3 regions of the Ruania alba genome follow, and region 3 is predicted to be linked to each of the others. Evidence: predicted binding sites of a transcription regulator. Region 3 holds the regulator's gene; each other region holds the start of a gene.

Region 1 (9,935 bases), 450 kb from region 3:
GGACGGCAGCCGCGCGGGGACCGCGAACCTCTCCACCGCCTGGCGCAACGACCTGGCCATCCTGCGTGCCGCGAACACCGTGGCCGCGCCGTTGCTGACCGAAGGCGTCGCCGAGCTGCAGCCCCGCCCCGGTGCGGCTGAAGGGGCCGTGCACGCGCGGTATCCGGAGACGGCGGCCGAGGAGGCCGAGATCGTGGCCTCGTTCCTCCGCCGGCACTGGCACCCGGAGCACGGCTCGGCAGCCGTCCTGTGCCGGCGCCGCGCACAGTTCCCGGTGATCGAACGCGCGATCCGGGAGGCCGGGCTGCCGTGCCAGGTGGTCGGGCTCGCCGGTCTGCTCGCCACCCCGGAGGTCGCCGATGTGCGGGCCACCCTGCAGGTGGCCCACGACCCGTCCCGTGGTGACGCATTGATGCGTCTGCTCACCGGCCCGAGCGTGAACCTCGGAGCGAGCGATCTGCGAGTGCTCTCGGAGTGGGCGCGCACCCAGGCGCGGTCGTGGCGCACCACCGGTGAACCTGCGCTCGCCACGCAAGGGACGCCGTCGGGTGTGCTCTTCGACCTCGGCAGTGGCGAAGGTGACGCGCCATCGGGAACGAGTGCCGAAGCGACGGCGAAGGTCTCGGCCGACCGGGACGAGCGCGCCGAGGTGCTCGAACCGGTGGAGCAGGCGAGCCTCGTCGAGGCCATCGACCGGTTGCCTCCGCCGGCATGGCGTACCGCCGAGGGGCGCACGCTCAGTCCACCGGCACGCGACCGGCTGAACCGGCTGGCTGACCAGGTCCGCCTGGTGCGCTCGCTGACCCACCTGGGAATCCCCGAGCTGGTCACCGCCACCGAACAGGCCCTGGACCTGGACATCGAGGTGCTGGCAGCGGTACCGGGCTCGGCCGGGCACGCTCGCCGCCACCTGGACGCCTTCACCGCCGCCGCGGCCGACTTCTCGCGCGACGCCGAAGCCCCGACCCTGGGGGCTTTCCTCAGCTACCTGGACGTCGCTGAGGACGAGGAGCGCGGTCTGGAGGTCGTGGAGGCAGAACCGGATCCGCACGCGATCCAGATCATGACCGTGCATGCGGCGAAGGGGTTGGAGTGGGACGCCGTTGTGGTGGTGGGCATGAATGTGGGTGACTTCCCCTCCGTGAACCCGATACCCAAGCCGGAGAAGCCGTTCACCGGCAGTGGCTGGCTCAGTGGCATCGCCACCCTGCCCTACCCCCTGCGCGGTGACCGGGACTCACTGCCTGAGCTCGACCTCGCGGCCCCGAGCACGCACCAGGAGGTCGATGAGGCGCTGGCACAGTTTCGGCTCGCCGAGGGCCAACGGCTGCTGCTGGAGGAGCGCCGCCTGGCCTACGTGGCGCTCACCCGCGCACGGCACCACCTGCTGCTGACGGGGTCGTTCTGGGGTGAGCGCCAGAGCGTGAACCGTCCGTCGCCATTCCTGACCGAGGTGGTGCTCGGAGAGCTCGCTCAGACCGGCGGCGCGTGGCCGCAGCAGAGCGCGACCGAGAAGAACCCGGCCACGGAGGAGGTGCGCACCGCCACCTGGCCGACCCTCCCACCCCAGGTCAGTCCCTCGTGGTGGCGGCTGTGGGACGACGCCGCGGAGCCCTCGCCGGCCGAGGGTCGACCGGAGGGAGCACCCGACCAGCCACCGGCCGCCCCTGATCTTCCGGAGGACGTACGGTTCTGGTGGCGCGATGCGGCGTTGCTCCTCGCCGAGCGGGACGGTGCCCGTGCCGCCGGCACCAGCCCGCCGGCGCACCTGTCGGCCTCCGCAGTGGTTGCTCTTGCCCAGGACCCGGAGAGCTTCCGGCGCAGCAGGCGGCGTCCGGTCCCGTCTCGACCGAGCGTGCACGCCCGGCGGGGGACCCGCTTCCACGCCTGGGTGGAGCAGCACTTCGGCTCGCGTGCCCTGATCGACTGGGATTCCCTGCCCGGGGCTGACGACGACCTCAGCGGCACCGATCCCGAGCTCGAGGAACTGCGCCGGGCGTTCCTGGCGAGCGAGTGGGCTCATCGCTCGCCGGTGGATGTGGAGGCAGACATCGAGACCCCGGTGCGCGGGGTGATGATCCGGTGCCGTATCGACGCCGTGTTCGCCGACGAGCACGGGATCCACATCGTCGACTGGAAGACCGGTTCGCCCCCGCGAGACCCTGCGGCCACCCGTGCCCGTCAGATGCAGCTCGCTCTCTACCGCGTGGCATGGTCGCGGTTGCACGGCACGCCGCTGGAGACGGTGCGTGCCTCGTTCTACTACGTGGCCGAGGGCGTCACGGTCAGCGGGGACGAGATCACCGAGGGCGAGATCGAGGAGGTGCTCGCGGCTGCGGCCGAGGTGAATGCGCCGTCCTGAGGCTGAGGGTGGTGGCTGCCTGGGCGGGTCGATTGTGGCCGGTGTCACCGTGCACATCGGAATCTCGTTGAATAGTGAACCGTTGCCGCGGGTATGAGTATCGATACTGCCGCCGATCGTCCTGCGCTCCACCTTGCCCGCGACTCCGCCGATCTGCTCTTCCGTGAGGCACGCTCGGTGCGTGAGTTCTCCGACGCCGAGGTTCCGGACGAGACGATCGCCGCAGTGTATGACCTCATCAAGTGGGGTCCGACGGCGATGAACTGCAGCCCGATGCGGCTGCTGCTGGTCCGCTCGGCCGAGGCGCGTGAGCGACTCTGCCCGCACATGGCCGAGGGCAACCGGGAACGTGTGGCCGAGGCGCCGCTGAGCATCGTGGTGGCGTTCGACCCGGTCTTCTACGAGCGGCTGGATCACCTGGTGCCGCACGTGCCCGGCATTGGGGAGAAGGTCGGCGGCGATGCCGCTGCCGCGGAGGCGATGGCGCGGACGAACGCGCTGCTGCAGGCTGGTTACCTCATCGTCGGCCTGCGCGCGGCAGGTCTGGCCACAGGACCGATGAACGGGATGGACGCTGAGGGGATCGATGCCGAGTTCTTCGCCGAGAGCGGGTGGCGTTCGTTCATGGTGATCAACGTGTCCCAACGGGACGGCGCCAGCACGACGCGCCCGCGCGCTCCACGCCTCGAGTTCGCCGATGCTGCCATGACGGTGTGAAGAATCGACTGATCTGCGCGCGCGGTCGCCGCATAGGGCAGATGCGGCGCTGAGCCCCGTCATACGTGCTCAGGACAGTGGCTTAGGTCAGTGGCGGGAGTTGCGCCGTCGGGGTCTCATCGTCCCCGCGGCGGAACGGGCGGTCCTGCCCGACGCGGATCTCCTCGCCGGTGAGCGCATGGGCGTCGGCGGCCGGGGTCTCACCGGCATGGTCCTCGGGGTGCTCTGCAGGCGAGGCAGCCGACTCGCGCAGACGGCGGAGCTCGGGGTGATCGGCCGTCTCGTTGTCGTCGCCGGTCAGGACCCCGGGGCGGTGGGACCGCTCCGGACCCGATGCGTGCTCGTCGGTGACGGGCTCGTGGCCAGCCCGGTACTCGTCGGTGCCGGGCTCGTCGTCAGCGTCGTACTCGTGGTTGGCCGGGTACTCGTCGGCACCGTCCTCGTCTTCTGACTCGCTCGACTCATTGGACCAGTCAGCCATCACCGGCTCGGTGCGGCCGATCGGTCCGGCATCGGCCACGTCGTCGGCGAGCTGGCTGAGCATCGTGATCGCTTCGTCGACCACCTGGCCATCCCGCACCCGGACCCCGTGCATCAGCCAGCGCACCACCGCGAGCTCACCGGCGAGGACGGCACGGTCGGCCAGGTGCTCGTCGGCGGTCTCGGTGCGGGCCAGGGCGTAGGCCTCCAGGATCGAATCGAGCGATTCCTCCGGTGCGCTGGAGAGCAACCAGGCGAGGTCGTCGGCAGGGTCGGCCACCCGGGCGTCGGACCAGTCCAGCACACCGGTGACCGCGTCATCAGCCACCAGCACATGCTCGGCGGCGAGATCGCCGTGCACCGGGGTGGCACGGAACCGCCAGAGCGCCACGTCCTCCAGCGCGTGCTCCCACCGCCGCAGCAGCGCGGCCGGTACGTAGCCGGTGGCCGCGGCCTCGTCCACCTCGGCGAGTCGCCGGCGGCGGTAGGAGTCGGCGTCGTAGGCCGGTAGCCCCACCTCGGCGAGGGTAGCGCCGTCGATCTCGTGCAGCGAGGCGATCGCCCGCCCCACCTGGGCGGCCAGGCCCGGGCCATGCGCGAGCCGGTCCACGGCCAGCGGCTGGCCCAGCAGCTCCGGGTAGACCATCGCCCGGCCACCCTCGGGCAGCGGGGCGAACCCGGCGGGTCGAGGGACGTCGAACCGCAGCGCACCGGAGTCCACGGCAGCCCCGAGGACCCCGAGCAGCGCCACCTCGGCCTCGAGGGCGGCACCGGCAGATGCCCGGCGCGGGGCGCGGACGATCCAGCGCCGCCTCGCGGAGTCCAGCACACCGACCACGTCGAAGTCGGCACCGGGATTGCGCGGTGGGCGTGTGGCGATCACGTCCATGCCGGGGATCGCCACGGTGGCGAGCGCAGCGAGGGCGAGCGGAGAGCGGGAGGTCTCGGGCACATGCTCACGGTATGCCCCGCCTGCCCCACGAGCCGGGCGCTCGCCCGGCGCGTCCACCGATCGCCCGGCTCGGCCGGTTCGCGGAATGTGTCAGGCTGACGAGGTGGACTCCGACCTGCTGCCCTTGTCCCGGCCCGGCGTGGATCGTGACGCTCACCGCCGGAACCATCCCGACCTGATCGAGGAGCTGCGCGCATCCTCGTCCACTCGGGTGGTGCACGTCAGCGACGGACGCGTGGCCGCTGACCAGGCCACGACCAGCGGGGCCGACCAGCCCCGATTGCGCTGGCACGACCCGGTTCCCGCGGACGCGCTCTGGATCTACCTGGGCCGCGACGAGGATGCTGACTACCTCGCGGCGATCACCAGCGAGCAGGCCACGACCGGGCTCGCGCGCGGGATGGACGATCCGCAGGGGGCCGTCACCTCGGCCGAGCTCCGCATGCTCACCTTGCGCGACATCGGCTGGATGCTCTCCGGAGCGGAGGCCGGTCTGGCGGCAACCGCGCTCGCGCTGGCCAACTGGCACGCCACGCACGGCTTCTGCCCGCGCTGCGGTGCGGCTACTGACGTGGTGGAATCGGGGTGGGTCCGACGGTGCCCGGACGACGGCTCGCAGCACTTCCCGCGCACCGACCCTGCGGTGATCATGGCCATCACCGACCCGGAGGATCGACTGTTGCTGGGCCACGCGGCGCACTGGCCGGAGGGTCAGTTCTCGGTGCCGGCGGGCTTCGTCGAACCGGGGGAGTCGCTCGAGAGTGCCGTGCGACGCGAGGTGCTCGAGGAGACCGCCGTCCGAGTGCACGAGGTGACCTACGCCGCGAGCCAGCCGTGGCCGTTCCCCGCCTCGTTGATGTTGGGCTTTCGTGGACGCACCGATGATCGTGAGGCAACCCCCGACGGCGTAGAGGTCACCGCCGCACGGTTCGTCACCCGGGAGCAGATCGCCGAGGAGTGGCGCACCGGTCAGACTCGGTTGCCACGGCCCACCTCGATCGCCTGCAGTTTGATCGAGGAGTGGTACGGGCAGCCGCTGCCGCGTTGAGCAGGTTCAGCTGAGCCGGGCTTTGACGTCCGCCAGGGACGGGTTCGTCGCCGCGGACCCGTCTGGGAACACGACGGTCGGAACTGTCTGGTTGCCGCCGTTGACCTGCTCCACGTATGCGGCAGCCTCGGGCGCTTCCTCGATGTTGACCTCGGTGAACGGAATTCCGGCGCTGTCCAGCTGTCCCTTCAGCCGCCGGCAGTAGCCGCACCAGGTGGTGCTGTAGATGGTGATGCTGCCGGCCTCGGGGAGTGCGGTCGTGCTCACGGGGTCCTCCAGATGATCGAGATCGATGACGGCGGCCGGTCGCCTCGGGCGTTCGGCCTCGCCGCGTGCAACGCCTGCGATCAGCTCACTGTTCCCGGGGCCACGGACGCATGGTTGCCGTCACGTCGATACGTCGAGCGCACCCCGTTGGCAGGTCGGCACTGCTGATCGCGTCCTACTGGTACCTCGGCACTGCTGATTGTGCCCCGCTGGTACTCCGGCGCGGCTGAGGCAAGTGCAGCGCCGAGACTCGGCGCGACTGGGAGCAGGGCGCAGCGGCCAGTGCATGGACGTGTTCTACACCCCCGAGGCTCAGCAGGGCTGGGACTGGGGCATCCGTGGGCGTGGTGAATGGCGCTGGTTTGCACTCCGGCACACCCTCGATCTCCTGTCGTCCAACCACGCATCGAGTGCGCTGCGATGCGGGTTTGTCCACAGATGTGGGTCCGATGCCCCTTCCCGGGGCGCCTTGTCCACAGGCGCATACCCGATGCACCTTCATCCACAGGTAGAGGCGGACTTTTCGTTGCAATACCAACGATTACTCTTGACTGAGGCGAACAACAGTTCTAGACTGTGAGGTAGGAAACAGGGCAGGATTCGGGACCGTGAGGAGGCGGGGATGAGCACCACGACCCACCTGGGCACCACCCCCGCCGAGGCTGTCCGGGACCTGCTGAGCGAACACCTGACCGAGACCGATGCGCCCGGGAAGTTGGCCGTGGTCACCGCCCTGTTGGATGACGTCCTCGAGACGGACCTGCCCGGGCTGCCTTCCGCGGTGCTGCCTGAGCTGGTGGGTGGGGTGGAGCAGGCGCGACGCCGGTTGGACGCCCTCACCACCGCCACCGTCAGTGCGGTCGAAGCCGATGGGACGTGGGCTGTGTCAGGGGCACGCACGATGGCGTCCTGGTGGGCCAACGCCACCGGGACTCACGGGGGTAAAGCCCGTGGCCAGGTGCACCTGTCCCGCACCCTGCGCGACCACCTCCCCGCCACCACCATGGCCCTTCGTGCCGGGGTGATCAGCGGCGACCATGCCGCCGCGTTGGCCAGGCACGCCACCACCACCGACACCTTGCGGGAACGGTTGAGTCACCCCGACGTGGGTGAGGACTTCCTCGTGGCTCAGGCGCGGGTGTTGGATGCGGACTCCTTCACCCGATTGGTGAAAACCTGGGCGGTGCGGGCTGACCCGGAGGCGGCGGAGCGGAACTGGCGTGAGGACTCCGCCAAAGAGCACCTCTTCGTCTCGGCCACCACCGCCGGGCGCCGCGTGGATGGGTGGCTCGATGACACCAACGGTCACATCGTGGAGCAAGCCTTCGCCGCCGTCACCGGTGTGCCCGCCGCTGATGATGAACGCACCCCGTCCCAGCGCAACGCCCACGCCCTGATCACCCTCGCCCAGCACGTCCTCGACAGTGGCCAGTTCCAACCCACAGCCCGGGTCCGCCCCCACCTCCTCGTCCACGTCCCCGCCGACACCCTGCACCGCCTGACCACCACACCCACCCCCATCCCAGACCACCGGCGCCCCCGCTGCACCTGCGCAAGCGAGGCGGGCCCACTCGAGACCGCACTGCCGGGTCTGGACCACACGGCTGGTCACGCGCCGGGGTGCCCGGCCGACCCGGCCGCCCCGGTGATCAGCTCAACCATCGACCACGAACACCTGGTCGGCGCAGAACCCGCGACCCTGGCTGATGGCACCCCGATCAGCCACGCCGAACTCGCCCACCTGACCTGTGATGCCGAGTTCACCCGCATCATCCTCAACCCGGCGGGTCAGGTACTGGATGTGGGCCGGGCGCAACGCCTGCACACTGCCGCCCAGACCAAAGCGATCTGGGCCCGCGACCACCACTGCCAATACCCAGGGTGCACCGCACCACCAGGATTGGGCGAGATCCACCACAGCACCTGGTGGTCCCGCGGCGGCCACACCAACACCCACCACGGCATCCTGCTCTGCTGGTACCACCACCGCCTGGTCCACCAGCGCGATATCACCATCACCCGACACCACGACCACTGGCACTTCACCACACCCAGCGGCCACCCCATCAACTACCACCACCCACCACCCTGCGAACAACCAGCCATCCCACCCGAGGAACCAGAACCACCGGCACCACCGGGACCACCGGGACCACCCGTCATCCCACGGGAATAAAGCCACCCCACGGGATGGCCCGGACGCGCACGCGCACGCTCGAGGACTACGCCCGCCACGAGGAAGGGCGGCACCAGGAGCGGCACGAGCGCGCGCCGAAGCGCGCTCATCTCTCAGCACCCGCGAGTGCCCAGGAGCGCAGCCATGCCCAGTCAAGGCCACCGGTCACCACCGGCGTGAGACTCACGCTCCGCACGATCCGCAAATCTCCACGCCGTCATCAGGAACCGAAACTCGACACAGTCCAGGAGAGCAGGGTGTGGACACGCCAGAGCGATGTCGGCCCCGGCTGCGACAATCGAGTCGATGTCTGCCGATCAGCTTCTCGATGCGCTCGACCCCGATCAACGCGCTGTCGCCGAACAGCTCACCGGTCCGGTGTGTGTGCTCGCTGGTGCCGGTACCGGGAAGACCCGCGCGGTGACCTACCGGATCGCCCACGGGGTGCACGTCGGCGCGTACAACCCGCAGACCGTTCTCGCCGTCACGTTCACTGCGCGGGCGGCGGGGGAGATGCGCACCCGGTTGCGAGACCTGGGTGTCGGTGGGGTGCAGGCCCGCACCTTCCACGCCGCCGCGCTGCGCCAGCTCTCCTACTTCTGGCCCAGCGCGATCGGCGGCGGTGTGCCACGCATCGCCGAGCACAAGGCGCCGTTGATCGGTGAAGCTGCCGGCCGTCTCGGGCTGTCGGTGGACCGGCTCGCCATCCGTGACCTCGCGGCAGAGGTGGAGTGGGCGAAGGTCTCCATGATCACTCCGGATGACTACCCGCGAGCCTCGGCCGCCTCGGACCGCAGCGGTGTGGCCGGCTTCGATCCGACCACCATCGCCCGGCTGCTCTCGGTGTACGAGGACGCCAAGACCGACCGCAATGTCATCGATTTCGAGGACGTCCTCCTGCTCACGGTCGGCATTCTCTCCGAACGTCCGGACGTGGCTGACACCGTGCGGCGCCAGTACCGCCATTTCGTGGTGGACGAGTTCCAGGACGTCTCGCCGTTGCAGCACCGGTTGCTCGAGCTGTGGCTCGGCGGCAGGGACGACCTGTGCGTGGTGGGTGACGCCGCCCAGACCATCTACTCCTTCACTGGCGCCACCGCTCGCTATCTGACGGAGTTTCCCCGCACGTACCCGGAGGCGACTGTGGTTCGCCTGGTGCGCGACTACCGCTCCACCCCACAGGTGGTCTCTCTGGCCAACGCCCTGCTCGCGCGGGCCGGTCGCTACCGGTCGGCTGCGTCAGTTGAACTGCAGGCGCAGCGTCCCTCCGGTCCGGCGGTCAGGTTCGAGGCGCACGACGATGCTGAGTCCGAGGCGACCGCCGTTGCGGCACGAGCGGCCGAACTGATCCGTAGTGGCGTGTCGGCCAGTGAGATCGCCGTCCTCTACCGCACGAACGCCCAGTCCGAAGCCTACGAGCAGGCGCTCAGCCAGGCTGGGATCGGCTATCTGGTTCGTGGCGGAGAACGCTTCTTCTCCCGCAAAGAGGTCCGGGACGCGATCGTGTTGCTGCGCGGGGCGGTCCGTAGCCAAGGGGAGTCCACCCTTCCGGAGGTCGTACGCGACGTGCTCACCAGCGCCGGATGGGCGCCCGAGCCGCCGGCCGCACGTGGCGCCGTGCGCGAGCGGTGGGAGTCGCTGAACGCGCTGGTGCAGCTCGCCGACGACCTTCACCACACCCGGGGGGCCGATCTGGCGCAACTGGTGGCCGAGCTGGGGGAGCGGTCCGCCGCCCAGCACGCTCCCACGGTCGACGGCGTCACGCTTGCCTCGCTGCACGCCGCGAAAGGGCTGGAGTGGGACGCGGTGTTCCTGGTGGGAGCCAGCGACGGGCTCCTACCGATCTCGATGGCCGAAACCGATGAGGCGGTCGCGGAGGAACGGCGCCTGTTGTACGTGGGCATCACCCGTGCCCGCGAGCACCTGCAGATCT
Region 2 (9,935 bases), on a different contig from region 3:
CGGTGGCGTCGCGGATCTCCCGCTCACCGGAGCAGAACACCAGGATGTCGCCCGGGCCGGCGGCCATCAGCTCATCGGCGGCGAGGCAGATCCCGGTGGACTGGTCGATGGCCTCGTCGCCGTTGGTGACCCCCTGCTCGGGTGGGCCGCCGGGAGAGGAGGCTTCGCCGTCGGGGTCCTCCAGATCGGGGACCAACGGCCGGTACCGCACCTCGACCGGGTAGGTGCGCCCGGACACCTCGATCACCGGAACCTCGCCGGCGGTCGTGCTGAAGTACTCCGCGAACCGCTCCGAGTCGATCGTGGCCGAGGTGACGATCACCTTCAGGTCGGGCCGCTGGGGGAGCAGCTGGTGCAGGTAACCGAGCAGGAAATCGATGTTCAGGGAACGCTCGTGCGCCTCGTCCACGATGATCGTGTCGTACCGGTGCAGCAGCGGGTCGCGCTGGATCTCGGCGAGCAGGATGCCGTCGGTCATCACCTTCACGAGCGTGGTCGGCGAGACCTGGTCGGTGAACCGCACCTGGTAGCCGACCACGCCGCCGAGCTCGACGGAGAGTTCTTCGCTGAGCCGCTCGGCCACCGTGCGGGCGGCGATCCGGCGCGGTTGGGTGTGCCCGATGGTGCCGTGGATCCCGCGCCCGAGCTCCAGGCAGATCTTCGGGATCTGGGTGGTCTTTCCGGATCCGGTGGCCCCGGCCACGATGACCACCTGGTGGTCGCGGATGGCGGCGGCGATGTCCTCGGCGCGGGCGGAGACGGGGAGCTGGGCTGGATAGGAGATGGCCGGGCGGGCGGCTTCCCGTTTCGCGATCAACTCCGGCGACGGCGGCCGGTAGCCCTGGCGCTTCGGGTTCGGCCTGCGCTTGGGGTCGCCCGAGCGGCCACGGCGGGGGTTGCCAGAGTGACCGCGGCGCCTCGGCTGGTGATTCGGGCGCTCCCGGTGCTCGGGGCGGGGGTTGGTCTCGCTCACTCGTTCGCTGGCTCGGGTCGGCGGGTCGGGCGTGATCCATTGTCGCTGACGGGGGCGAGTGTTTTGTCTGAAGGATCGACGCTTGCGTGTCATACCGTGGCCCGATGAAGAAGCTCGCCGTACAGGCTCTCGCCGCATGCCTGCTGCTCGCGGCCTGCACCTCCGAACCGGACGAGCCCACCGGGACTGACCAGACCGGAGCCGGTGAGCACGAGGATGCCGAGAGCGTGGACCCGGAAGCCTCGGTCGCCCAGGTGGAGATCGGGCTGGGCCCGGCCACCGTGACCGCCGACGTGCTCCCGCTGGAGCGCACCGATGCCGGCTTGGTGCTCACCCTCGACATGACGGCGGACGACCCGGCCGAGGTGACCGACCGGGGAATCGTCCGCGCCCTGAGGGCACCGTGGGCGAGTCGAAGCGGCACCAGCTTCCAGGACTGGGTGGGCCTCCGCCTGCTCGACCTGCCCGACGAGGAGGCCGTCGCACCCGCCCTCGACGCCAGTGACGAGACGATCTTTGTCTCCGCCGAGAACGCCGACGGCTCGGAACGCCTGCAGGTGCTCTACGGCGATCCCGGTGCCGATGCGCTCACGCTGTTCGTCCCCCAGGGCGGGCTGGTGGAAGACATCCCGGTCATCGACGCCGAGGTGCCCGCCGCCGGTGGCGACGAGGAACTCCCGATCGACGACGTCGCCTCCGCCGACGTGGCCTCGCTCTCGGAGTTCTCGGTGGACATGGTCACCACCACCCGCACCGAGCGCAGCGACCAGTCCCTGACTATCGCACTCGGCTCAGACGTGCTCTTCGACGTGGACTCCGCCGAACTCACAGACGACGCGCTCGCGGTGATCGAGACAGCCGCCGCAGACGTGCAGGAGCGCGAGCCCGGACCCGTCCAGGTGATCGGCCACACCGACAACCGGGACTCCGATGCGCACAATCAGGACCTCTCCGAACGGCGGGCCGCGGCCGTCGCCGAGACGCTGGAAGACCTGATCGACACCGAGGTCTATCCGCTCGAGGTGTCCGGACGTGGCGAGACCGAACCGGTGGCGGACAACTCCTCCTCGAGCGGCCGAGCCGCGAACCGACGGGTGGAGCTCGTCGTGGAGACACCCGCCTCCGCCGAGGTGGTCGAGGCCACCGAACCGATCGAGTTCGAGGGACTGGAGGCCACCGGTGCCGAGGGCATCGAGTGGGAGGTGGGCAACCGCAGCTTCCTGATCCAGGCGCCCACCGCCAGGATCGTGGACGACCACCTGGTGGTGGAGCTGCACACCACCGCCACCGACGATGCGGTCGACTCCGTGGCCGGCCCGGCCGTGTACCAAGGAACGTTCGCCGGCCCCGCGGGGCTGGACACGTTGCGCACGATGGCGGGGGTCGCCGTCATGAACGGCAGCACGGCAACCATCCCGGCACTGCACGGGGCCTCACCTGCGCAACCGGACGCCGTCGTGCCTCTGACGGACCTGGCCACCTTCTCCCGGCTGGACGGCGGAGACACCCGGACCTCGGTGCTGATCTACCCCGCCGGACTGGCCGTGCAGGACACCGTGACCGTTCAGCTCGTGAACCCCCACGACGAGGCGTGGCGGCTCACCGATATCGCCATCGAGTAGCAGCGCGCCATCCACTGTGACCCATGCCACAGCCAGATCGACGTCGGATTTCGCTGGGAGGGGAACAGGGGCGGCGGGGCCGGTGTTGCCGCCGTTATGAGTTTCCCTGCGCCGACCCGGGAGCGCCTCGGGTTCGGCTTCGTGCTGCTGCTGTCCGCGCTGGTCGCCATCGGCCCGTTGACCATCGACCTGTACCTCGCTGCCTTCCCGCAGATCGTCACCGATCTGGACACCTCCCCGGCGAAGGTGCAGCTGACGATGACGGCCACCCTGGCCGGCCTCGCGGTGGGGCAGCTGGTGATCGGCTCGCTCTCGGACTCCTACGGCCGGCGCCGGCCGTTGCTGATCGCGCTGGCGGTGTACGTGCTCTCCTCGCTCGCGATCATCGGCGTGCAGAACGTGGAGGCGCTGACCCTCCTGCGGGTGGTGCAGGGCCTCACCGGCGGCGCCGGCATGGTGCTCGCGCTGGCCGTCGTGCGGGACCGGTTCGGCGGGATGGGCATCGGCACGGTGATCTCCCGGCTGATGCTGGTGGTGGGCGTGGCCCCGATCCTGGCGCCGACGCTCGGTGCCCAGATTCTGCGCTTCGGCAGCTGGCGCATGATGTTCGGGGTGCTCGCCGTGTTCGGGGTACTGATGCTGGTCGTGGCGTGGGTGTTCCTCAAGGAGTCGTTGCCGCGGGAGCGCCGCCGGAGCAGCGGGATCGGTGCCGCGCTCGCCTCCTACCGGTCGCTGCTCACCGACTGGTCCTTCATCGGAGCGGTACTGATGGGCGCCTTCGCGATGGGGGCGATGTTCACCTACGTCTCCTCCTCCACGTTTGTGTTCCAGGAGGGCTTCGGGCTCACCGAGAGCCAGTTCGGCTACATCTTCGGTGCCGGTGCGCTGGCCGTCACCGCGGGTTCGCAGATCAACGGTGCGCTGGTACGGCGGATGCGTCCGGAACGGATCGTGACGGCGGCCATCACCGTGGGCTGGCTGCTTACCCTGGCCCTGTTCGTGGTGACCCTGGTGGTGGCCGAGGGGGAAGGGTTCTGGCTGTTGCTGGCGCTGCTCGTGCCGACCCTGGGCACCGTGGGTTTCGTGATGCCGTCAGTGCCCGCGATCGTGCTGGAGCACAACGGCCACCGGGCCGGGTCGGCCGCCGCCCTGAACGGGGCGATGGGTTTCGTGCTCGGTGCCCTGGTCTCCCCGGTGAGCGGGCTGCTCGGCGGGACCGCCCAGGCGATGGCCGGGGTGATGGTCGGCGTCATGACCATCTCGGCGCTGTTGCTGGTGGCGGTGCGCAGGCAGTGGCGTCATCCTGTTCCGCCCGCGATCCCGGCCTCCTATGCCGCAGCGAGTGCGCGCGATCTCGCCTAAATCTCACTGAGTGAGCGAGATTGACCGCACTGGCGGTGAGGTTCGTCGCCGACGCTCGCTTCTTCCTCGGCAGACGGGGTAGACGGGGCCGGCCGTGGGCTCACGCGAACCGAATCGCCTGGTGCAGCCGGGTGCGCTGGTCGAAGATCTGGTCCTCAGCAACGATCGGCACACCGGGCAGGCCGACGGTGAGCGTGCCCGCGAGGGCGCTGCGGCGGATCGCGAACCGGGGTACCCCGCGGCTGCCGCCCAGCGGGACGGCCATGGCCTCGAGCTGAGAGTCCTCGAGCACCAGCAGCAGCGCCGAGTGTCGTACGCCCCAGCTGCGGGTGACCCGAGCGCGCCGGGTGAGTGCCTTGACCGGCCGCTCCCCGGCAGCGAGCCCCTCGCTGACCAGCTCCTTGCCCTTGCGCCGCACGGGCGCTCCCCAGTCCTCCGACTGCGCGACGATCAGCCCGGTCGGGCCCAGGATCACATGGTCGAGCTTGGCCGGGTCGGTCCGGGGGGCACCGGCGTCGCGGCTCCACCCCTCGTGACCGCGAGCAGTGGCGACGTCGTGCCAGATCGTGAACGCCGAGCCCAAGGTGGCGAGCTCCCGGGCGGTGGCCTCCTCCGCACGCGCATCGGCGAGGGCGTGCCGGATCTCCCGCGGGGCACGGGCGACCAAGGTGGCGTCGTACGGATCGGGGATGTCCACCCCGCGGCCCACCCATTCGCGTAACAGGGTCAGGTACCGCTCTCGGGACCATCCGCCGGGGTGTCCGTGGCTACGGGCCTTCGGGCGGGGGCGAGCCTCGCCCGAGGTGCGCCCCGCCGTCCAGACCCGAGGGCCGTCGTCGGGCGTGCTCGCCGACGGAGCGGGCGAGGCGCTCCTGGACCGGTCCGTGGGGCGGGTGGTGCGCGCCGAGCGCGCGTCATAGGCGCGACGTGCCGCGGGTGTGCCCACCAGCTCCCACGCCTGCTGCACCTGATGGAACCCGTCGGCGCTGCCGCCGGTATCAGGGTGCGTCTCCCGCAACCGACGGCGGTAGGCACGCCGGAGCGTCTCGGCGGGTGCGTCGCGGGGCACCCCGAGGATCTCGTACGGCGTGCCGCCGGGGAGCGCGTCGGTCACCTGAGCAGGAGTCTTTCGGTGGGAGGCAGGAGAGCGTGCTGCACCCACGGTACCCGCGCCAAGTAGCGGTTCGGGGCAGTTGCTGTGCGAGAACGTGTGGCTCGGCCGTGGCTAGATTCCCTCAGCTCACCAGGCGTCCAGGTGCCGGTGGTGCGGCCCGGGTGGAGGGGTGTAGTCCACCTGGTGGGCCGGGTCGAGGTACGTGCGGGCGAAGGTGAGTGAGGCCTGCAGGTCGGCCACCCGCTCGGCGGCTGTGCGGGCGCGGCGGGTCTGGATCTCGATCACCACGTCCCCGGCGAAGCCTCGCCGGGTGAGCTCACCGAGCAGGTCGGCGCACGGCTGGTCGCCCCGGCCGGGTACGAGGTGCTCATCCATCATCGACGCCGTCCCGTCCGCCAGGTGCACGTGTGCCAGCCGGTCGGCGAAGACGTCGAGCAGGTCGAGGCTGTTCTGCCGCGCCACGGCGGCGTGGGAGACGTCCAGGGTCACCTGGTCGTAGTCGTGCTCCGTCGGGTCCCAGCCGGGAAGGTAAGCCTTCATCTCCCGTTTGCCGCCGCGCCAGGGGTACATGTTCTCGACGGCGATCGTCAGGTCCGGTTCGGCGTTCACCTCGTGGACGTGCTCGGCGAAGCCCCGGGCGTAGCGGTACTGCCAGCGGAATGGCGGGTGCACGACCACCGTGCTCGCGCCGAGCTCGCGTGCGAGGTCGGCGGTGCGGTCCAGCTTGCCTCGGGGAGACGAGCCCCACACCCGGCGGGAGAGCAGGATCGTGGGCGCATGCACGCTCCGGACCGGGAGGTCGTAACGCTGGACGAGGCGCCGCAGATGTTTCACGTCCTGGCTGGTCGGGTCGGACCAGACCATCAGCTCCAGCCCGTCGTAGCCGAGCTCGGCGGCGATCTCGAAGGCGTACGGCGTCTTGCGCGGATACACGCTCACGCTGGAGAGGGTGACGGGGATCCGGGGTGAACTCGTGGAGGGCTCGTCCCGCGTCGCTTCCTCGGTCATGCGAGTCAGGGTAGCCCTGGCGGCTGGGTGTTGCCTGGGGAATGGGCTGGTGGTGTCGGCGTGCTCAGAGAGTTGGACCGGGTGGTGGGGTCGCGGTGTCGGTCCTGGTGCAGATCGGGACGACGAAGGGGGCTTGGAGCGCCAGTTCGGCCAGAACTGCGCGCCGGCCGAGGACGGGCCCGCTCGCACCGTCAGCGGTCACCGGGAACCGTGACACGTCATGACACATCGGTGCGCGCCGGTCGGTCGGGAACGCTTTCACTCGAGCAGGGCTGGTTCTCGCGGTGGTGGGTCCCAGTGGGGCTGTTCGCAGGGCGGTGGGTGGCGGTAGCTGATGGGATGTCCGCCTGCTCGGGTGAAGTGCCAGTGGTCGTGGTGTCTGGTGATGGCGATCTGGCGTTGGTGGACCACCCGGTGGTGCCACCGGCAGAGCAGGATGCCGTGGTGGGTGTTGGTGTGTCCGCCGCGGGACCACCAGATGCTGTGGTGGATCTCGCCCCAGCCTGGTGGTGCGGTGCATCCGGGGTAGGCGCAGTGCTTGTCGCGGGCGACGATGGCGGTGGCCTGTGCGCGGGTGTGTAGCCGCTGGGCCCGTCCGACGTCGAGCGGTTGGCCCTCGGGGTCGAAGATGACGCGGGTGAACTCGGAGCCGCACACGAGATGGGCGAGTTGCGCGGGGCTCAGTGGGGTGCCGTCATCGAGCATGGCGGGCTCGGTACCCGTCATGGCGGTGTAGTCGATCCGGGTGGCGATGGTGGTGCCGTCGGGCACCTCACTGGTGCGAGTGCCGGTACCGGCGCTAGTACCCGCGCCAGTCTCGGCGCCAGGGCCGGGGCCGGTCGGTGGGCGTGCGCTGCAGCCCGAATCGGCGGGGTCGCCTGTGCTACCTGCGAGGTTCGTGTCGTTGCGGCGGTGGTGTTCCTCGTTGGTGCCGCTGGTGTGGTCGGTGACCAAGCGGTGGAGCGTGTGGGCGTCGACGGTGACGGTGGTGTGCGGCCGGATTCGAGCACCGGGCTGCAGCGTTCCGGAGTCCAGGGTGAGGTGGGTGAGGGTGATCAGCGCGTCGGCCAGGCGTTGGGAGGGGCTGCGGTCGTCGCTGGTGTCGGGAACGCCGACGATGGCTTCGAGGGCGATCCTGAGGGCGTGGCCGTTCTCGGGGGTGAGCCAGCCGTTGAGGGCGTAGCCGTCGAGGGTTTCGGAGACGAAGAGGTGTTGTTTGTCCGCGTCGGCGACCCAGTTGCGGTCAGCGGCTTCGGGGTCGGCGCGGATGGCCCAGGCTTGGAGGGCGCGGCGGAACTGGTCGGCACCCAGCAGGGTGGCTTGGCGGACGAGGAATGCTTCGCCAATGTCGGGGTCGGTGAGCTGGCTGATCAGGACGGGTGTCCTGGTGGCGTGGTGAGCGAGGAGGGTGGCGTGATCGTCGCTGATCGTGCCGGCTGCGAGTGCTGCCTGGGTGAGGGGGAGGTGGTCGCGTAGCAGGGTGGCGGTGCGGATCCGGGTGCGGGTGGGGCCGAGGCGGCGGCGCGTGTGGCCCGCCCACCAGGTAGGCAGGCTGCGGTAGCCGGTCAGGGCCCACGTGCCGTCAGCCTCGATGGTGGTGGCCAGTTGGTGGGTGAAGGCGTGCAGGCGTCGTTCGACGCTCTCGACCTGGTCGACCAGTCCGGTCAGCCGGTCGGAGGCGAGCTCCTGCAGGTCGATCTGCACGAGCGCGTCCAGCTCGGCGGTGATCTGGTCCAGGCGGTGCTCGACCTGCGCAGCCGCCACCTCACTCGTCGTGCTGGCGGTGGGACGGGTGCCCTGGCCATCACGGTCGCCAGCTCGGCCGGTGTCGATCCAGCTGTCGCTGGTGCTGGTGCCCGTGTTGCTGGTCGGCTCCGGGGCACTGACGACCGTGATGGTGTCGGTCGGCTCGGTGCCCGGGTGGGTGTCGATCGTGGTGGTCACCGGGCACCTCCTCAGCGGTGTGTGATGTGTGGTTGGGGCGTGCTCTCAGCCTAGAACGGGCGTGCGTGTAGAGCAACATTTTTCGTTGGTATTACGCGGAAAAATCCGCGTCCTACTTGTGGACAATGGTGCATCGCGTGTGCGGTTGTGGACAGCCGCGGGTGGATGCCGCACAACGTTGCGCTCGACCACGGTTGTCCACAGATACGCCCCTGGAGCACGCGGTCTCGGCAGCGCCTCGCAAAGGGCGGGGTTGCCAGGAAGTGAGACGAGTAGTCCACCCATTGAGCGTGCCGGGCGGTTGGTCCCGGTGCCCGCCCACCGGTGACCGGCTGGCTAACGCGGCCACAGGTGCCGTCCGGGTGGCGCGGCCATAGGTTCCGTCGGGTGGCTAGGCCTCGGTACCCGTCCGGGTGACACCCGCCATGGATGCGCGGTGGGGTGACCCGCCGCTCCCACCACCTCAGGGGCGATACGCGGAAAGCCTCCTGGACCGCCAGAGTCCGCTCGCGGCCGCGAGGGTGGCCACCGCCATCAACACGCTTGACCCGGCCAGTGCTACCGGGAGTGAGGTGAGGGTGAGCAGCCCGCTCACCGCGATGATCCCGAGTGATTGCGCGGTGCGCAGCAGTGCGAAGACTTCCGCCCGTCGAGGCTCGGGCGCTAGGCGATCGAGGGTCAGCGAGTAGTGCGTTCCGAGTGGAGCCAGGAGTGCCCCGACCAGCACCGCACCGAGCAGCGTCGTCCACAACGCCGGACCAACGGCGATCAGCAGGGTGCCGACCGTCGTCACCAGCAACTGCACCACCACGGTGACCGCGGGCGATGTCCTGTTCCGGGCGCTCACCCAGATGCCGCCGGCGACCGAGGCCAGGCAGAGCGTCGTAGCGAAAAGGAAGCCGGCCGCCGGAGTGAGCCCGAAGCGGATGGCTAGGGACACGGCGCCCACCTCGATCCCCGCCACCGCTGCGGACCCGGCGGTGGCGCACAGCAACCACAGGGCGATCTCGGGCGTGATCAGACTTGCCGGTCTCCGCCGGGTAGGTGCGGCCGCCTCGGTCGGAGTAGCGTCTGCAGCAGTCTCCGAGCTGACTGTTGACCACGCTGCGGCGGTCGCCGAGATCTCCTGCGCCGACTTCGGCGTCGATGGTGCCGCCGACGCGACCCGCGGTACGAGCACGAACGACCCCGCCCCGAGCACAGCCAGCGCGAGCACCGCGGCTGGTGCGGAGATCGAGCCGAGCAGCGAGGCGAGCGCCGGAGCGCTCACGAACACCACCTCGTTCATGGTCGCCGCGATCCCGAGTGCGCGCGGCAGCCGCCAGGGCTGAACCACATGATTGAGCGTCGTCCGTAGATGACCGTAGGCCGCACCGCTGACCAGTCCGGCCGCAGCCGCAGCTGCCACCAGCCACGGGAAAGGTGCCGCCAGGTGCGCCAGCAGGGCCACCGCGACGAGCGCGACGGTCCGGATCGCCACCAACAATCGCACCGAGGTGGTCGTCCCGATCCTGCGAGTGATCCGAGTGACCGGTACCGCGCCGATCACCTGGGCGGCGGTCATCGCCAGGACCATGGCGGCACCGCTGTCTGCGGTCCCAGTCAGTGGCAGCGCCACGAGGGCGAACGCGATCGGTGCGGCAGCCTGCGGGACGGCAAAGCTGGCGTAGGAGGTGAGCCACCGTGCGAGCGCCACCCGCGAGGTGGTCGTCGGTGGAGGGGTGGCCCCGGGAGGCGCCGCGCCCTGTGCGTCACCGTCGGACGGCGACCTGCCCTGCTCGGGCGGCGAGCCACTCGGGTGCCCCTCACCCGGGCGCGCCTCACTCATCCCGGTCGGGCTCCGCCGCATGGTCGAGCGTCTCGAGCACCGCCGCCACCCGCCGTCGTTGCTCCCCGTCCAGCCCGCGGATCG
Region 3 (9,935 bases):
CCGACGGCGGCCGGCTCGCCGTGATCGTGCCGACGGGGCTCCGCGAGGAGGTCGCCCAGGCCGTGGGTGTCGGCGGTGCAGTGAACCTCACCGATCAGGTCGTCGTGCTCGACCCGGGCGCGAGCAAGGGGCTCGAGTTCGACGTGGTGGTCCTGGCCGAGCCAAGCCAGATCCTCGCCGATGCCGGACGCCCGGGCGACCTGTACGTGGCCATGACCCGCCCCACCCAGCGCCTGCACGTCGTGCATGCCGAACCGCTGCCGCCGGGCATCGAAGCGTCCAGCACCTGAGAGCGATTGTGAATCTCGCGCTGTCGGGAGCACGATAGGGCCGTGGTCAAGGCACTCCTCCTGGAAAACATCCACTCGCTCGGCAGCGATCTGCTTCGCAACTCCGGATTCGAGGTCGCCACTCGCCCTGGCGCCCTCGACGAGGACGAGCTGATCGAAGCCCTCGATGGCGTCCAGGTGCTCGGCCTGCGCTCGAAGACGCAACTGACCTCTCGGGTGATCGAGAACGCGCCGGATCTTCTGGCCGTGGGCGCCTTCTGCATCGGCACCAACCAGATCGACCTCACCGCTGCCGCGAACGCCGGTGTGGCTGCCTTCAACGCCCCGTTCTCGAACACTCGATCCGTGGTGGAGCTCGCACTCGCCGAGATCATCGCCCTCACCCGTCGTCTCACCGAGAAGGACAAGTCCCTGCACGGGGGCGTCTGGGACAAGTCCGCGAGCGGTGCGCACGAGGTACGCGGCCGCACCCTCGGCATCGTCGGTTACGGCAACATCGGGACCCAGCTCTCCGTGGTGGCCGAGGCACTCGGGATGCGCGTGATCTTCTTCGACAGCGCCGAGAAGCTGGCTCTCGGCAACGCCAAGCGGATGCCGAGCCTGGACACACTGCTCGAAGAGGCCGACGTGGTCACTCTGCACGTGGACGGTCGCGGCGGGAACGCCGGGATGTTCGGGGCCGCAAAGTTCGCCCGGATGAAGCCGGGAGCGATCTTCCTCAACCTCTCCCGTGGCTTCCTGGTGGACTACGCGGCTCTACGCCAGCAGATCCTGGACGGCCGGGTGGCCGGAGCCGCCGTGGACGTGTTCCCCCAGGAGCCGAAAAGCCAGGGCGACCCGTTCGACTCCGAGCTACGTGACCTGCCCAACGTGATCCTCACCCCACACGTCGGGGGATCCACCGAGGAAGCCCAGCAGGACATCGGCGTGTTCGTGGCCTCGAAGCTGCGCGACTACCTGGACAACGGGGCGACCGCGCTGAGCGTGAATCTTCCGTCACTGATCCTGGACCGCCCCAGCGACGGAGCGCATCGGATCGCGCACCTGCACCACAACGTGCCCGGGGTGCTCGCCCACGTGAACAACGCCCTCTCAGACGAGGGTGTGAACATTGAGAGTCAGGTCCTGAGCACGTCCGGGTCCGTCGGGTACGTGGTCACCGACATCGGAGGTGACCTCCCGATCGGCACGCTGCGGGAGATCGAGCAGATGGACGCCACGATCCGGGTGCGTGCGCTGAGCCCGCACGCGGACGACTAGACGGACTTGCGCCGGAACACCCGGCGCCCGCCGGGGCCGTCCACCTCGGACCCGTGCACTGCCCCGGTGTTGCGGTGGCCCTGGGCGGTGGGGTGCTCACGCTCGGCCTTGCGTTCGAGGGCCTCCCGCATCTTCGCCTTGGCGTCGGAGATCTGCTCGTCCTGCTCCGACGTACGGTCTGCGCCTGATTGCTGCGTCATCATCGACTCCTCACCTCGCCACTCTCGGTGACGTCATGGCCCTCACGAGGCTGCCGTGAGGATGGGTCCTGCCCGGACAGGTGCGCCTGCCGGACGTGAGACCACTGTGCCCGGATGCTCCGGGCACGCGCCAGGCATTTAGCATCGCAGGTATGACCTCGCTCTACCAGGCAGCCGACTCTCGCTACGACACGATGCCGATGCGCCGCTCGGGACGTTCCGGTCTGGATCTCCCGCTCATCTCGCTCGGCCTGTGGCAGAACTTCGGAGATTCCACACCCGCGCAGACCCAGCGCGAGATCGTGCTGGGAGCCTTCGACCGAGGGATCACCCAGTTCGACCTCGCCAATAATTACGGGCCACCTCGCGGCAGGGCCGAAGAGGTGTTCGGCCGCCTGCTCGCTACCGACCTGGCGCCCTACCGGGACGAGCTGGTGGTCACCACGAAGGCCGGCTACCGGATGTGGCCGGGCCCTTACGGCGAGGGCGGATCCCGCAAGTACCTGCTCAGCTCCCTGGACGCGTCCCTACGACGGATGGGGGTGGACGCCGTGGACATCTTCTACTCCCACCGGTTCGACCCCACCACACCGTTGCACGAGACCATGGGCGCACTGAAGACGGCCGTGGACTCCGGACGCGCGCACTACGCGGGGATCTCCTCCTACTCCGCCACGCGCACCCGGGAGGCGGTCGCCGCGGCCGCCGAGGTCGGCCTCGACCTTGTGGTGCACCAGCCCTCGTACTCGCTGATCAACCGGTGGATCGAGGACCCGGATGACTCCGGCGAATCCCTGCTCGACGTGCTCGGCGAGGTCGGGATGGGAGCGGTGGTCTTCTCGCCGCTCGCCCAGGGCATGCTCACCGATCGCTACCTCTCCGGTGTCCCCGAGGAGTCCCGGGCGGCCAAGGACGGACCGTTGCGCACCTCGTTCCTCACCGAGGAGAACCTGCGGCGCATCCGCGCCTTGACGGACCTGGCTGATGACCGGGGCCAGACCTTGGCCCAGATGGCAGTCGCGTGGGTGCTGCGGGACCCACGCATCACCACGGCCCTGGTCGGAGCCTCGAGCGTGGCCCAACTCGACGACACACTCGGTGCACTGGCACACCTCGAGTTCGGCGCGGACGAGCTCGCTGCGATCGACCGGCACGCCCAGGAGGGCGGTGTGAACATCTGGGCGGATCGCTCCAGCGACCTGTAAGGCGACCGGGCCGCTGCCGTCCACGGGAGCGCCGTGCGGCGATCGCCGTCGGTGGTCCGGGCTTCCCCTCCCGGACCACCGACGGCCGTCTAGGTGAGGGACTCGGCTTCGTCCCGTTCGGCGCGATCCTCGCGCAACGCCGTGATGGCGGCCTCGAAGTCCTCCAGAGAGCAGAAGCCCTGGTACACGCTCGCGAACCGCAGGTAGGCGACCTCGTCGAGGGCACGTAATGGGCCGAGTATCGTCAACCCGATCTCGTGCGCGTCCACCTCGGCCACACCGGTGGCACGGACGGCTTCCTCGACCTGCTGTGCGAGCAACGCGAGATCATCCTCGGAGACAGGGCGCCCCTGGCACGCCTTGCGCACACCCGAGATGATCTTGTCCCTGCTGAACGGCTCGACCGCACCCGAACGCTTCATCACGCTCAGGCTCGTCGTCTCCACCGTGGTGAATCGCCGCGAGCACTCGGGACACTGGCGGCGGCGGCGAATCGAGGCACCGTCCTCCGCGGTCCGTGAGTCCACCACGCGCGAGTCACCGTGACGGCAGAACGGACAATGCACGTCGGCGCCGATCCTTTCCTCGCGTGATGCCACCACATCTGCGGCAATCACATCAGTGTAACTACTAGATGTAGCAAAACCGTAGACACTGAGCCGCCTTCAGCGCAAGTATGTCCGACGACGGCTACTGACGGGGCCGCCGAACGCCGCTCGTCCGATGGTCAGTCACCAGAGGCGCGGGGCCGATCACCCTTCAGCCGGCACGGTGAGCTGCTGCCCGGTGTGCACGGTCGCGCCCGAAAGTCCGTTCAGCGTCATGATCTGATCGACGACCACGCGCACGTCCTGCCCGGGCTCCGCGACCTCGCTGGCAATCACCCACAGACTCTCCCCGGCCCCCACGGTGACAACCCCGACCTCCGCCGGCGGCGCCTCGTTCGCAGGGAAGGCGAGGCCGACCAACGAGCCCACCAGCACCGCACCCAGGAGTGCCAGCACCGAGAGGACGGCCCGGCCACGCATCGTGAGGCGCAACGGGGCCGCCTCGGACAGGTCACTGGTGGGACGGACAGGAGCGAGAGGAGCCTCCGGCGCACGGGGGACGGACAGCGGCTGAGGAGTGACGTCCGGGACCGCCACGAGGTGGCGGCGACGCACCGGGCTCGGACGGAACTCTGGAACAGGAAGGGCCAAGGCGCTCATCTGAGCTCTCCTCTCGGTCGGTCATGCGGGTCTAGAACACTCGTTCGTCGAACACCTGTTTCGAAGGTAGCACGCATGTGCGACAATGTCGACACGCTGGTCGAACAGATGTTTTGACGTGGCGGCCCTCCCCTCTAGGCTGGGAGAACCACTACGCCAGAGCACATCACCGACCACTGACATTGGCGTCATATCAACGCCCGAGGCCCCTTGGAGGACACCGTGAGCCGCGCGAAGTCGACCGATCCGAAGGACCGTCCCGGCCCGGACGGGCTCAGCCCGCGCCAGCGCCTGATCATGAAGTCGATCAAGCAGAGCCTCGACAAGAAGGGGTACCCACCGACGATGCGCGAGATCGGGGCCGCCGTGGGTCTCGCGAGCCCGTCCTCGGTGAAGTACCAGCTGAACATCCTCGAGCAGAAGGGGTACCTGCGCCGCGACCCGGTCTCGACCCGAGCGATCGAGATCATCAACCCGGACGACTCTCAGGAGGCGACCGCCAAACCTGGGACCTTCACCATGCACGACGGTGAGCAGAGCGACGTCTCAGCCACCTACGTGCCGGTGGTGGGCCGCATTGCCGCCGGTGGACCGATCCTGGCCGAGCAGGCGGTCGAGGATGTCTTCCCGCTCCCCCGGCAGCTCGTCGGCGAGGGTGAGCTCTTCCTGCTCAAGGTCGTCGGTGACTCGATGATCGATGCGGCAATCTGTGACGGCGACTGGGTGGTGGTCCGGCAGCAGGCGGTGGCCGAGAACGGCGAGATCGTGGCGGCGATGATCGACGGTGAGGCCACGGTGAAGACCTTCAAGCGCACGACCGACGCCCTCTGGTTGCTCCCCGCCAATGACGCCTACTCACCGATCGACGGGACCGACGCGGAGATTCTCGGCCGGGTCGTGAGCGTGCTTCGCTCGCTCTGAGTCTTCGGTCCACTCCCGGCCCGATTCAGCTTTCGGCGAGACGGGTGAGGGCGGCGCGCACCACGTGTGTGTCGGTGGTCGGCCACAGGGGCGGCAGGCTCGCGGCCAGGAAGGTTCCGTAGCGGGCCGTGCGCAGCCGTGGGTCCAGCACGGCCACCACCCCTCGGTCGGTGGTGGACCGGATGAGGCGTCCGGCGCCCTGGGCGAGGAGCAGGGCGGCGTGGGTGGCCGAGATCGCCATGAAGCCGTTCCCGCCCGACTTGCCGACCACCTCGGTGCGGGCCGCCTTGATCGGGTCGTCGGGGCGCGGGAACGGGATCCGGTCGATCAGCACCAGCCGGCACGACTGACCCGGTACATCCACGCCCTGCCACAGGGAGAGGGTGCCGAACAGGGACGCTGCCGGGTCGGCCGCGAACTCACGCACCAGCGTCGGCAGCACGTCCTCCCCCTGCAGCAGGATCGGGGTGTCCAGCCGCTCCCGCATGGCTTCCGCTGCCGCCTGCGCACCGCGGCGTGAGGAGAACAGCCCCAGCGCGCCGCCGCCGGAGGCGGTGACCAGTTCGGCGATCTCGTCCAGCACGCGCTCGTCGGTCCCGTCCCGCCCGGGGGCGGGAGGTGCTTGGCCACGTAGAGGATCCCCTGCCGTCCGTAGTCGAACGGGGAGGAGACGATCTCCGAGCGGTAGGTGCCTGCAGCCAGGCCCAGTGCGCCCGCCGTGGCATCGAACGTCCCGCCGAGCGCCAGGGTGGCCGAAGTGAGCACGGCCGACCGTCCGGCGAGCAGTTCGCCGGTGATGGGCCCGGCCACGTTCAGGGGCGCCACCATCAACCGAGATCCCTCACCCGGTCGCCGGCCGCGTTCGCACCAGAGCACGTCGACGTTCTCCCGCACCCGGTCCGAGAGCAGCCGGTCGGCCACTTCGAAGAGCACCAGGAGCGCGCTCTTGGCCATGTTGACCCCGCCGGCGTCTCCCCCGGGCTTGGTCTCGCCCTTCATCGCGCTCATCCCCTCGCGCGTGGCATCGGCGATGGTGCGCACGGCGGCAGTCAGCTCCTCGGGCAGTCCCATCCGCAGCCGTCCCTCGGGGACCTGCATGAGCAACGTGCGCAGCTCGGCAGCCGCGTCGTCCAAGGGCGCGAGCTGCACGCCACCGTGGCGTCGCGCGATCCGGGCGGTGCGTTCCACCACGGCCGCGGACAGCTCCACCGTGGCCTGCGCCGTGACTCGGTCGGAGAGCTCGTGCGCCTCGTCCACCAGGAGGATCTCGTGCTCGGGCAGCACCTTCGGCGAGCCGGAGGCGGCGATACCGAGCATGGCGTGATTGGTCACCACGAGGTCCGCCTCGCGGGCGGTGGCACGTGCGTGCTCGGGGAAGCACTCGGCGAGCAGCGGGCACTTCTGGCCGAGGCATTCCATCGAGGTGATCGAGACCTGCCGCCACGCGCGGTCGCTCACGCCGGGCACGAGGTCGTCCCTGTCCCCGGTGTCGGTCTCTTCGGCCCATTCCCGCAGCCGCACCACCTGGGCGCCGAGGGAGGCGTCCTCGGCCTGCTCGCCCGGGTGCTCCTCAGCCGCCGACGGCGCAGCCTCGCTCGCCGAGAACAGCGCACCTTCGTCGTCGGGCGGGTACCCACCGGCGAGCTTGTGCTTGCACACGTAGTTGTGCCATCCCTTGAGGAGGGCTACTTCCGGTGGTCGGGGCAGGCGCTCGGCGAGGATGTCGGCCACCAGTGGGAGGTCATGCCCGATCACCTGACGCTGCAGCGCCAGCGTGGCGGTGGAGACGATCGCTCGTTGCCCCCGGTTGACGGCGTGCATGAGGGTGGGTACCAGGTACGCGAGCGACTTTCCGGTACCGGTCCCGGCCTGCACCAGCAGGTGCGCACCGTCGTCGAGCGTGTCGGCCACGGTCCTGGCCATCTGGTGCTGCCCCTCACGCCGCGACCCACCCATCGAGGCCACGACCGCGTCAAGGACGTCGTCGATCGGATGGTCGTCCGCCTCGGCGGCGGTGGGAGCGTCGGCAGGCACCCGACGACGTTAGCGCGTCCGCACCCCTGGTGCGGGCAACGCGCCCCGGGATGTGGACGCCCGTGCGCGAGGAGCTCTGTTAGCCGGACCTGCGGTGCTCGGCGGAACCGAGATCGTTGGCGAGTGCCTCGTCCACCCGGGCCACCAGGCGCGTGCCCTCGGCGAGGTGGTCGATGCTGATCACCTCGCCGGAGGTGTGCGCCCGGTGCAGCAGGTCACCGCGGGAGTAGGGCACCACGAGGTCCACATCCACGGCGGGCCGGGGCAGCAGTTCGGCGATGCGCTCCTGCAGCTCGGCCAGACCCGCGCCGGTACGCGCGGAGACGGCGATCGCGCCTGGTTCACGGGTGCGCAGCCGTGCGATCGTCTCGGGCTCGGCGAGGTCGGCCTTGTTCAGGGCGATGATCTCCGGGATGTCCTTGACACCGTCGATGTCGCGCAGCACGTCCCGCACGGCGGTGAGCTGCCCCTCGGGGTCCGGGTGGGAGGCGTCGACCACGTGCAGGATCACATCGGACTCGCCCACCTCCTCGAGCGTGGAGCGGAACGCCTCGACGAGCTGGGTGGGCAGGTTGCGGACAAATCCCACGGTGTCGGCCAACGTGTAGAGCCGGCCGTCCTGCGTCTCCGCCCGCCGGACCGTGGGGTCCAGGGTGGCGAAGAGCGCGTTCTGCACAAGCACGCCGGCACCGGTGAGGCGGTTCAGCAGCGAGGACTTCCCCGCGTTGGTGTACCCGGCGATCGCCACCGACGGGACGGCCCCGGTCCTGCGCGAGCTGCGCCGGGCAGCGCGGCCGGGTGCCATTTGGGTGATCTGACGGCGCAACTTCGCCATCCGGGTACGAATCCGGCGCCGGTCCAGCTCGATCTTCGTCTCACCAGGACCACGGGAGCCGATTCCCTCACCGCCGGCGGCACGACCACCAGCCTGCCGGGACATCGACTCACCCCACCCACGCAGACGCGGGAGCAGGTACTCAAGCTGGGCAAGCTCCACCTGAGCCTTGCCCTCCCGGGACTTGGCGTGCTGAGCGAAGATGTCGAGGATCAGCGCGGTCCGGTCGATGACCTTGACCTTGATGACATCCTCCAACGCGCGCCGCTGCGACGGGGCGAGTTCGGAGTCGACGATCACAGTGTCAGCGCCGGTGCTCTTCACGACCGCTGCGAGCTCTTCCGCCTTGCCCGAGCCGATGTAGGTGCCGGGGTCGGGTGCGGAGCGGCGCTGCAGCATGCCATCGAGCACCTCCGAGCCGGCCGTCTCGGCCAGAGCGGCGAGCTCCCGGAGCGAGACCTCCGCGTTCTCGGCGGTCCCTCGGGTCCACAGGCCGACCAGCACCACACGCTCCAGCCGCAGCTGGCGGTATTCGACCTCGGTGACGTCTTCGAGCTCGGTGGACAGTCCGGCGACCCTGCGCAGCGCGGCACGTTCGTCCAGGTCGAGCTGGTCGCCGTCGTGGGAAGTGTGCTCGTCCTCGCCGGTCTGGATGGCCGTTCCCGCCCTCGCCAGGATTCGGGCGACGACGTCCTGGGCTCGGTCCTCGGTGGAGGCTTCGGGCTCTTCGGGCGTCGTACGGGCGGAAGGTGCGGTCATGGTGTCCTCTCGAGCGGGAATGATGATCCACGATCCCACGCACCGCACATCGGTTCCAAGGGATTTCACCCAGAGCACAGGCCGCACTCGTGCCACGTCGAGTGCGCGCGATCTCGGCCATATCTCAGCACGTGAGCGAGATGCACCGCACTCGCGCAGGTGGGGGCGGCGCTAGGGTGGGCGGTCGTGAGTCACTACTTCACCTCCCCGGAGGGTCCTGCCCGACGGCGGACGCTCACCGTGACCCTGCGTGGCACCCGGGTGGACGTCCAGGTGGACCGGGGCGTCTTCTCCGGGGACCGGCTGGACCCTGGCACCAGGGTGCTGCTGGATACCGTGGGCGAGCCTCCGCCGTCGGGAAATCTGCTCGACCTGGGATGCGGCTGGGGCCCGATCTCCCTGGCGCTGGCGCAGGCCAGCCCGGCCGCTCGGGTGCTGGCTGTGGACGTGAACGAGCGTGCCCTGGAACTCACCCGGGAGAACGCCGCTGCGGCCGGTCTTGCCCTGGAGGCGTGGGAGCCGGCTGCGCTGCTGGAAACGGAATCTCAGCTGCGGCTGGATGCGCTCTGGTCGAACCCGCCGATCCGGATCGGGAAGGCGGCGCTGCACGAGATCCTGCGCACATGGCTACCGCGGCTGCGTCCCGGCGCGCAGGCTCACCTGGTGGTGCAGAAGAACCTGGGCTCGGACTCGCTGCAGCGGTGGATTGCAGAGACGCTCGAGATGGACGTGGTCCGGCTGACGAGCGTGAAGGGCTATCGGGTGCTTGTGGTCACCGGCGCCCATCAGAGCAGCGAGATCTGACCAACCAGCTCGGCCGGTCCGGCGAGCTCCACGTGCTGCTCCGCCAGCATCCGCACCCGGAGCGCCCCGCCGGGCACCAGCACCTGCCACTCGTCGGGCGCGCCGGCGCCGAACCAGGTGCGTACCGCGAGCGCAGCCGCGCAGGCGCCGGTGCCGCAGGAGAGCGTCTCCCCCACGCCACGTTCGTGCACCCGCATCCGGACCACACCGATGCGTCGCGTGGTGGGCGGCCCGTCCGGAGCAGCGGCGTGATACTCCTCGATCTCCCGCTCGCCGAGCGGCATCACGAACTCCACGTTGGTGCCGTGCTCCGGCGCCGGGTCCACCCCGGGGGCGTGGGTCAGGTCCAGCTCGTCGAGCTCCTCGGGTGCTTCCACCGCCACCACCGTGTGCGGGTTCGGCAGTTCCAGGCGCAGGCC

Evidence for each region. Region 3 encodes LexA, which represses DNA repair genes until DNA is damaged. Its sites were predicted from a motif close to TCGAACANNTGTTCGA; they were not measured.
Region 1: BLU77_RS02405 (HNH endonuclease signature motif containing protein) is a predicted target of LexA. The motif match lies at 6,383-6,398, and genes of this name have one in related genera.
Region 2: BLU77_RS15690 (HNH endonuclease signature motif containing protein) is a predicted target of LexA. The motif match lies at 8,075-8,090, and genes of this name have one in related genera.

Annotation. Positions count from the first base shown of each region.
Region 1 is NZ_FNTX01000001.1:519,655-529,589, forward strand. Features, by position in the region: gene BLU77_RS02380 (ATP-dependent helicase) at 1-2,362, shown strand, start outside; gene BLU77_RS02385 (malonic semialdehyde reductase) at 2,456-3,079, shown strand; gene BLU77_RS23010 (macrolide 2'-phosphotransferase) at 3,162-4,511, opposite strand; gene nudC (NAD(+) diphosphatase) at 4,615-5,559, shown strand; gene BLU77_RS02400 (mycoredoxin) at 5,566-5,826, opposite strand; gene BLU77_RS21970 (hypothetical protein) at 5,839-5,994, shown strand; gene BLU77_RS02405 (HNH endonuclease signature motif containing protein) at 6,449-8,002, shown strand; gene BLU77_RS02410 (ATP-dependent helicase) at 8,309-9,935, shown strand, end outside.
Region 2 is NZ_FNTX01000002.1:1,144,878-1,154,812, forward strand. Features, by position in the region: gene hrpA (ATP-dependent RNA helicase HrpA) at 1-1,066, opposite strand, end outside; gene BLU77_RS15670 (OmpA family protein) at 1,078-2,595, shown strand; gene BLU77_RS15675 (multidrug effflux MFS transporter) at 2,692-3,957, shown strand; gene BLU77_RS15680 (J domain-containing protein) at 4,058-5,071, opposite strand; gene BLU77_RS15685 (sugar phosphate isomerase/epimerase family protein) at 5,198-6,079, opposite strand; gene BLU77_RS15690 (HNH endonuclease signature motif containing protein) at 6,338-8,023, opposite strand; gene BLU77_RS15695 (MFS transporter) at 8,487-9,851, opposite strand; gene BLU77_RS15700 (dihydrodipicolinate synthase family protein) at 9,844-9,935, opposite strand, start outside.
Region 3 is NZ_FNTX01000001.1:969,127-979,061, reverse strand. Features, by position in the region: gene BLU77_RS04575 (HelD family protein) at 1-290, shown strand, start outside; gene serA (phosphoglycerate dehydrogenase) at 333-1,550, shown strand; gene BLU77_RS04565 (DUF5302 domain-containing protein) at 1,547-1,750, opposite strand; gene BLU77_RS04560 (aldo/keto reductase) at 1,903-2,955, shown strand; gene nrdR (transcriptional regulator NrdR) at 3,045-3,521, opposite strand; gene BLU77_RS22530 (LysM peptidoglycan-binding domain-containing protein) at 3,708-4,163, opposite strand; gene lexA (transcriptional repressor LexA) at 4,461-5,084, shown strand; gene BLU77_RS23040 (ATP-dependent DNA helicase) at 5,110-5,667, opposite strand; partial or broken gene BLU77_RS23035 (hypothetical protein) at 6,894-7,007, opposite strand; gene hflX (GTPase HflX) at 7,198-8,712, opposite strand; gene BLU77_RS04530 (class I SAM-dependent methyltransferase) at 8,899-9,516, shown strand; gene BLU77_RS04525 (diaminopimelate epimerase) at 9,498-9,935, opposite strand, start outside.